One region of the Clostridium felsineum DSM 794 genome, then DNA from elsewhere that is predicted to be linked to it. Evidence: riboswitches for the same ligand, from Rfam matches in the RefSeq annotation. Region 1 holds a riboswitch; the other holds the start of a gene.
The links. A riboswitch is a leader RNA that binds a small molecule or an ion and turns the genes downstream of it on or off. The one in region 1 is predicted to bind FMN.

Region 1 (4,421 bases):
GAAGCTGTAAGTAAAATTCCACCACATAGAGTTCTTGCAATAAACAGAGGAGAAAAAGAAAAAATTCTATCAGTAAAAATAACAACAGATGATGAGAAAATAATAAATTACCTTGTTTTAAATTGTTTGACAGGAAATAATGTAACTGATAAGTACATAGAAGAGAGTATTAAGGATTCACTTAAGAGATTAATATATCCATCTATAGAGAGAGAAATAAGAGCTGAGCTTACTGAAAAAGGAGAGAATTCAGCTATTGAAATATTTAAGGCTAATTTAAAAGCTCTTTTAATGCAGCCACCAATTAAGGGAAATGCTGTTCTTGGATATGATCCTGGTTTCAGAACAGGCTGTAAAATTGCAGTTTTAGATGAAACAGGAAAGCTTTTAGATACAGCTACGGTTTACGCTACAGCACCACAAAATGATGTAGAAGGTTCTATAAAGACTTTAAAAGAGCTTATATATAAATACAATGTAGGGGTAGTATCTTTAGGTAACGGAACTGCTAGTAGGGAATCTGAGGAAGTAGTTACAAGACTTTTAAAGGAAGTAAAGCAGGAAAAAGGAATGGATGTTTATTACGTAATAGTTTCAGAAGCTGGAGCATCAGTTTATTCAGCATCAGAGCTTGCGGCAAAAGAATATCCAGATATAAATGTTTCTTTAAGAGGAGCTATTTCTATAGGAAGAAGACTTCAAGACCCATTAAGTGAGCTTGTAAAGATTGATCCTAAATCAATAGGTGTTGGCCAATATCAGCACGATGTAGCACCTAAAAAAATGGATGAATCCTTAAAAGGAATAGTTGAGGATTGTGTTAATAACGTAGGAGTAGATCTTAATATAGCAACTCCATCGCTACTCTCTTATGTATCAGGTATAAATGCTAATATCGCCAAGAATATAGTCGAATATAGAGAAGAGAATGGAGCGTTTAGTAACAGAAAAGAGCTTTTAAAGGTGAAAAGACTAGGACCAAAAGCTTTCGAGCAATGTGCAGGATTTTTAAGAATAATGGATGGAGATAATGTGCTAGATAACACTTCTGTTCACCCTGAATCCTATAAAAAAGCGGAGGAGTTTTTAGGTAAACTAGGTTATAAAGCAGAAGATATAGCAAAGGGAAACTTAAAAGATATTGATAGCAAGGTAAAATTCTTTGGCATAGAAAAATTAGCTGATAGTCTTGATATAGGAGTTCCAACACTTACAGATATAATAAGTTCAATAAAAAAACCAGGAAGAGACCCTAGAGAAGAAATGCCAAAGCCTATATTAAAAACAGGAATTATGGACATAAAACAACTTAAACCAGGTATGGTGCTTATGGGAACAGTAAGAAATGTTGCTGATTTTGGAGCTTTTGTAGATATTGGGGTTCATCAGGATGGACTTGTTCATATAAGTCAACTTTCAGACAGCTTTGTAAAACATCCTCTTGATGTAGTAAAAGTAGGAGATGTAGTAGAGGTTAGAATTTTAGAAGTTGATGAAAAAAGAAATAGGATATCCCTAACTATGAAAAAGTAGTTTTAAATTAAAAACATATTGAATTTATTCTAATAATGATATATAATATATAAAAAATATAAAATAATCTTCAGGGCAGGGTGAGATTCCCTACCGGCGGTATAGCCCGCGAGCCTTTTTAGGTATGATCTGGTTAAATTCCAGAGCCGACAGTAAAGTCTGGATGAAAGAAGAGTGCATTAAATTTGGTATGTATGCCCTGGCTTTTAGTCGGGGCTTTTTTAATGTCTTGAAGGTTTTAGGAGGAGTTAACTTGAAGAATTCAAAACTTAGTACTTTAATCAAAATTTCACTTTTATCAGTAATTGGCTTTATACTTATGTTTATTGAATTTCCTATTCCAATTTTCCCTGCTTTCTTACAAATAGATATAAGTGACTTGCCAGCACTTTTAGGAGCCTTTGCAATGGGACCTATAGCAGGAATAATAATAGAACTTATAAAAAATGTTCTTCATCTTTTAAGAACTCAAACAGCAGGTACAGGAGAATTGGCAAACTTTATAGTTGGTAGCATGTTAGTTTTAGTTTCAGGAGCTATGTACAAGCATAAAAAGACAAAAACAAATGCTGTTATATCACTTAGTACAGGAGTTATTGTAATGTCTGTGGTTGCAAGTGTATTAAACTACTTTATATTCTTACCATTGTACGAAACATTACTTCATTTTCCTATAAAAGAAATTGTTAAAACAGGTCATGCTATAAATTCATCAATAAATGATTTGAATAGTTTTGTAGTGTATTCTATACTACCTTTTAACTTACTCAAAGGTGTTATCATTTCGGCATTAACTATGGTAATGTATAAAAGAGTTTCACCAATACTTCATAGAGAAACTGAAGAGCTAAGTAATAAAAAAGTAGAAACTATGTTAAAATAGCAGGATTAACCTGCTATTTTTCATTTCTCCACATTATAAGAGCATCTTCATTATTGTCGCTGTAATATTTTTTCCTTATGCCCTCTTCTTTAAATCCGAATTTTTTATATAGATTTTGAGCTACTATATTTGATACTCTGACTTCTAAAGTCATAGAGTTTATATTTCTAATGGAGCATAGCTTTATAAGTTCTTTAACAATTAAGTTTCCAATACCTATCCCTCTAAATTCAGGATGAACTGCTATATTAGTTATATGTCCTTCATCAATTATGAGCCACAACCCCCCATAGCCAATTACAACATTATCTTTTTTTATCACTAAATATTTAGCAAATTTGTTATTTAGTTCACCCTCCATAGATTCTTTTGTCCAAGGTGTGGGAAAGCACAAATTTTCAATAGCAATTATAGAATCTATATCTTCTTTTTTTAAGGGATGCACTGTTAGATTACTCATCTATACTCATACCTGTCCTTTTTTCGTATTCTCTCTCGGCTTGAGATTTTCTTATATATATAGGTTTAGAGGTTATTAAATCGTCTTCAACACCCGATTTTAATAGCTTCATACCTATGTCACATAAGCTTGAGGACCTTACTAAATTAAGATGTGCAGGAGCGAAGTGCGCATCTTCAAGGTTTTCCTGAAAAAAATCTTTAAATTTAAAAGTTGCATCACCTATGAACGTAACCTTTGAATTATAAGTTTTTAGTAGCTCAAGAAGTTCTGTAATATGCATAGCATCATAATCTGTAAGTCTTTTTAGTGTGTCATTCTCAAAGGTATATAATGCAGTATAAACATTATCTCTAAGTGCATCTAACACTGGACATATTATTCCAGAAGAGTATGCCATATTGTGAGCCAAGGCATCAAGAGAAGATACACTTACAAACGGTTTTTTTGAACCTTCACTTAAGCCTTTAATAATTGACATTCCAATTCTAAGTCCAGTAAAGGAACCAGGGCCCTTTGAAACAACAAAACCATCTAAATCTTCAACTTTTAGATTAACTGTATTTAACATATTATCAATCATAGTCATAAGTATTACTGAATGTTGCTTTTTATAGTTGAATGTAATTTCTCCTAGAAGTTTATCGTCATCCATTACAGTACAAGTAGCCGCCTGTGTAGCAGAATCAATAGCTAAAAGTTTCATATCTTAATCTCCTTTACATAATCATATCTTTTGTCAGTAAACGTAATTGTTATTTTTCTGTAATTTTCACCTTGGTTTAGAAGTTTGTTTATTGTAACTTCAATATGCTCAGGTGGGATTATACTCCTGATGTAGTCTGACCACTCTATAACACTTACAGCATCACTAAAGATATATTCATCAAAGCCTATGGCGTAAATTTCATCAGGATCATTTACTCTATAAACATCAAAATGATATAACTTAAGTCTCCCTGTATATTCATTTACTATGTTGAAAGTTGGACTTGTTATGTATTCTTCAATATTAAGTCCTTTCGCAATACCCTTTGTAAAATGGGTTTTACCAGAACCTAAATCTCCATTTAAACAAATTATATCTCCTGGCATAGCTAAAGCACCTAATTGTTCACCAATACTAAAGGTTTTATCAACACTATCCACAATAAATTCCATAAAATCACCTCGTTTTGTGAATTTCATACCTATTAAGTTTATATCAAATATACAAAAAATAAAAGACATAGGGCTTAAATTAAAGCCCTATGTTATATATTATTACCTATTAATTTGCTTTTAAAGCACCAGCTAATTGTGCTACAGCCTTTTTACATATAGAACCATGTTCTGCCATATCGTTTAGTATTTTAAAAGCTTTATCATGACTCATACCTTTTCTGTAAGGTCTATCCTCAGTTAAAGCTTGATATATATCGCATACTCCCATTATTCTAGATTCTTCTGGCAATTCATTAGCGGATAGATGTCTTGGGTAACCAGTTCCATCTAATTTTTCGTGATGAGAAGAAGCCCATTCGCTAATATCATTTATATTGTCAA
Region 2 (4,421 bases), 2.0 Mb from region 1:
CGTATTGACAAAAGAGGAAAATTGGTATAAGATACAAATGAGATTGAAAATCAATATCATTTGTATAGGAGGAATAAAAATGTTAAATGTAAATATAATTTTTTGGTCTGGAACTGGGAATACTGAAATTATGGCCCAATTAATATCAGACGGTATTAAATCAGCAGGAGGAGAGGTAGAGTTACTTTCTGTAAGTGATGCAAGTATAGATAAGGTTAAAGCTTCAGATATAGTTGTGCTTGGCTCACCTGCAATGGGAGATGAAGTAATAGAAGAAGCAGAAATGGATCCGTTTATAGAGTCTATTTCTGAAGAGATAAAAGGAAAGAAAGTAGCGTTATTTGGTTCATACGGTTGGGGAGATGGAAAGTTTATGCGAGATTGGGTAGAGCGTATGGAGGGATATGGCGCTAAAGTATTAAATGATGGATTAATAATTCAAGATGCACCTGAAGGAGAGTCAAAAGATCAGTGCATAGAATTTGGAAAAAAACTTTTAGAAAATTAAGTGAGGAGTAGAAAGATGGTAGAACTTTCATATAGCTTTATAGATTTTATTAAAGGAGTTACAGGAAAAAAGTATATGGTGAATTTGATAACATATTCTATAGCACCAGTTATGTTTAAGCAAAAACCATCTTCTATAATTACTATATCTAATGAGTATAAAGGGATGTATGATTTATGGAAAGCTTATGGGGAAGAATATTTAAAATATATAGATTTAGATACCTTTGAAATTAAAAGGGAAAAAGATTCTTTAATACTTTTGTTTTATGATAAAGAGTTATTGAATAAAACTCTTTATCATAAAACAAACATGAAGTTTTTAACTAGATTTGGTTATAATTACAAAATGAATTTAGATGAAATTCTTGAGTTTTTAAAAGAAAGATATAAACAGACTCTTTGTCCACATGAACTGGGGATATTTTTAGGTATTCCAGTTGAAGATGTTGAGGGATTTATAAAATGTAATGGTGAAAACTGTTTATATTGTGGATATTGGAAGGTTTATAAAAATAAAGAAAGAGCTTTAGATACATTTAAAAAATATGATGAATCAAGAATAAAGGCAATTAAATTATTAAGTGAAAACATTGAATTAAGTCAAGTTAAAAATATTTTCACTCAATAGTTTATTTAGAAACTAGTAAAACTTGTTGAGAGTTACTTCGCCCGAAATTAAATTTTCATAACTCCCATCTTTGAAGGCTACAACTAATTCTCCAGCATTACTTATATCAATTACCTTAGCTGATTGTGTAGAATCTTTTTTGGTAACGGCAATTTCCCTTCCTATAAGAGCTGAATTTTTTTTACATATGCTAAGAAAAGCATCAGGATTTTGTGTATTTAAAAAATTATTATACATAGTTTCAAAGTCATTTAAAATACTTGAAAGAATAGCTTCGCGAGAAAGTTCTTTATTTAATTCTATTTTTAAGGAAGTTGCCTTTTTTGTTATTTCAGGTGAAAAATCTTCAGGAGCTTGATTTATGTTTATTCCAATGCCTAAAATTATGTTTGGTTCATTATACAGGTCTTCTGATAATTCAGCTAATATTCCAATGAGTTTTTTACCATTTAAAAGTATGTCATTTGGCCATTTAATAAGGCTATTTATATTATTTTTGTTAAAAGAATATGTTATAGAAGCTGCAGCTAATTGTGTTATCAAAGGAAATAACTTTTTTTCTATAGTTGGTTTTAATATAAGAGACATCCATAACCCCTTATATTTTGGTGAATTCCATACTCTATCAGAAAATCTGCATTTCCCAAAAGTTTGCTCTTCTGCAATTACAAGAGTTCCATTATAGTCAGAGTTTTTTATAATTCGTTTTGCCTCTAAATTAGTTGAATCTACAGTATCTAAAAGTAGTATGTTTCTTCCAATATATTTTGTTGTAAGGCTTGAATTTATTTTATTTATATCTAGAAAATTTTCTGTATTATTCATGAATTTGCCTCCTAGAATTAGGATATATTATAGTTGAATTTAAGTGTAAAAGAGATTATATATACCTCTTTCTATGAATTATAGCATATTTGTAGGGTATTGACATAAAAATTTGTAAGTAGTATACTAAAGAAAATTAAATAAGGAACATCCTTCAGGGATGGGTGAAATTCCCAATCGGCGGTAAAGCCCGCGAGCCATTTGGCAGATTCGGTTAAATTCCGAAGCCGACAGTTAAAGTCTGGATGAAAGAAGGAAGCGTATTTTAAGTACGCAGATTTTGGATGTAAATCCCTGGAGAATTATCTTTCTTTAGGGATTTTTTTGTTTGCCGGCAAATCCTATTAAATAAGGGAGATGTTTAAATTGAATGAAGCTTTTATGAAAAGAGCTTTAGATATTGCAAAAAAAGGTAGTGGATATGTAAATCCTAATCCTATGGTTGGGGCAGTTATAGTTAAGGACAATAAAATAATTGGAGAAGGGTACCATGAGAAGTTTGGTGGAAATCATGCTGAAGTAAATGCTTTAAAAATGGCAGGAGACGAAGCTAAGGGTGCTGAACTGTATGTTACTTTAGAACCCTGCTCTCATTACGGAAAAACGCCACCTTGTGCGCTTGCAGTTGTCAAAGCAGGTATAAAAAAAGTTATAATAGCAATGGAAGATCCTAATCCTTTAGTTAGTTCAAGAGGTATAAAAATATTAAGGGATAATGGCATAGATGTTGTTACTGGAATTATGAAAGAAGAAGCTGAGAAGCTAAATGAAGTTTTTATAAAGTATATAAAGACTAAGAAACCATTTGTAGTTATGAAGACAGCTTGCACGTTGGATGGTAAAATATGCACAGTGTCGGGAGAAAACAGGTGGATAAGTGGAGAAGCTTCAAGGAGATATGTGCATTATTTGAGAAGTAAGTATATGGGGATAATGGTTGGAGTAGATACAGCTATTTTAGATAATCCACTTCTTACAACAAGAGTTGATAATAAAAAATTAAGGAGTCCTACAGCGATAATCGTTGATTCTAAGCTTAGAGTACCATTTAAGCTTAAAATTTTTGGTACACTCTCTGAAAGAAAGATTATCCTTGCAACTACCGAACTAGCAGAGGATGATAAGGTATCTAAATTTAAAGATATGGGGGTTACAATTATAAAAACTCCTGATAAAAATGGGCGTGTAGATTTAACTTATTTAATGAATGAGTTAGGTGACATGGGAGTGGATAGTATTTTACTTGAGGGTGGCAGTAAATTGAATTTTTCTTGTTTAAAGGAAAGAATTGTAGATAAAGTAAATTATTTTGTTGCTCCAATAATTGTAGGAGGGGAAAAAAGCAAGGGAACAGTTGGTGGAGATGGAATTGATCATTTGGTTGATGCTATAAAGATATTTGATTTTCATTCAGAAAAGATAGGACAAGACATTTTAATAACTGGATATGTGAATAGGAGGTGATGCAGCTTGTTTACTGGTCTTGTAGAAGAAGTAGGAGAAATAAAAAGTATAAAAAAATATGGGAATTCAATACGTTTTGCTATAAAGGCATCAAACATAATGGAAGAGGTTAAAATTGGTGACAGCATAGCAGTAAATGGAGTATGTCTTACAATTACAGATTGTACTAGGGCAGAATTTGATGTTATGAAAGAAACGTATAAGGTGACTAATTTAAAAGATTTAGCAGTTGGAGGCAAGGTTAATCTCGAGAGAGCATTAGCATTAGGAGATAGATTTGGTGGTCATATAGTAACAGGGCATGTGGATGGTATAGGTATTATAGATAATATAAAAAAAGATGAAATAGCCATTGAGTACAAAATAAAAGCAGACAAAGAAATCTTAAGCGAGCTTATATATAAAGGATCAGTAGCTATAGACGGAGTTAGTCTAACCTTAGGAGAAGTCACAGAAAAATATTTTAAATTTTATCTTATTCCACATACTCAGGAGAAGACAATATTAACTGAAAAAAGTATAGGGGATAAGGTAAATATTGAGTGTGATATTGTTGGAAAGTATATTCGAAATATTATAAATATAAAAAATATTTCTACAAATAATTGTATGACAAAAGAATTTTTAAAAGAAAATGGATTTTATTAGGAGTGATATTATGAGTTTTAAATTTAGTAGTATAGAAGAGGCTATTCTAGATATAAAGCAAGGGAAAATGGTAATAGTTGTAGATGATGAGGATAGAGAAAATGAAGGAGATTTGGTTGCAGCTGGTGCCAATATAACAGGAGAAACAATAAATTATATGGCTAAATATGCAAGAGGACTAATTTGTACACCGATGGACTCAGAAAGTATGGAGAGGCTTAATATAAATACTATGGTAGATAAAAATACAGAGTACTTTGGTACAGATTTTGGAGTGTCAGTAGATGCAGCAAGTACTAGAACAGGAATTTCAGCTTATGAAAGAGCAGAAACAATAAGAAAGCTA

Region 2: linked by a shared signal. The riboswitch ahead of ribD (bifunctional diaminohydroxyphosphoribosylaminopyrimidine deaminase/5-amino-6-(5-phosphoribosylamino)uracil reductase RibD) and the one ahead of CLFE_RS05385 (ECF transporter S component) in region 1 are both predicted to bind FMN.

What each region holds. Positions count from the first base shown of each region.
Region 1 covers NZ_CP096980.1:1,114,359-1,118,779, forward strand. The annotation lists gene CLFE_RS05380 (Tex family protein) at 1-1,533, shown strand, start outside; FMN riboswitch at 1,596-1,712, shown strand; gene CLFE_RS05385 (ECF transporter S component) at 1,787-2,416, shown strand; gene rimI (ribosomal protein S18-alanine N-acetyltransferase) at 2,430-2,876, opposite strand; gene tsaB (tRNA (adenosine(37)-N6)-threonylcarbamoyltransferase complex dimerization subunit type 1 TsaB) at 2,869-3,582, opposite strand; gene tsaE (tRNA (adenosine(37)-N6)-threonylcarbamoyltransferase complex ATPase subunit type 1 TsaE) at 3,579-4,037, opposite strand; gene CLFE_RS05405 (HD-GYP domain-containing protein) at 4,147-4,421, opposite strand, start outside.
Region 2 covers NZ_CP096980.1:4,038,743-4,043,163, reverse strand. The annotation lists gene CLFE_RS18845 (flavodoxin) at 80-508, shown strand; gene CLFE_RS18840 (DUF3793 family protein) at 524-1,138, shown strand; gene CLFE_RS18835 (biotin--[acetyl-CoA-carboxylase] ligase) at 1,151-1,963, opposite strand; FMN riboswitch at 2,110-2,224, shown strand; gene ribD (bifunctional diaminohydroxyphosphoribosylaminopyrimidine deaminase/5-amino-6-(5-phosphoribosylamino)uracil reductase RibD) at 2,321-3,427, shown strand; gene CLFE_RS18825 (riboflavin synthase) at 3,434-4,075, shown strand; gene CLFE_RS18820 (bifunctional 3,4-dihydroxy-2-butanone-4-phosphate synthase/GTP cyclohydrolase II) at 4,086-4,421, shown strand, end outside.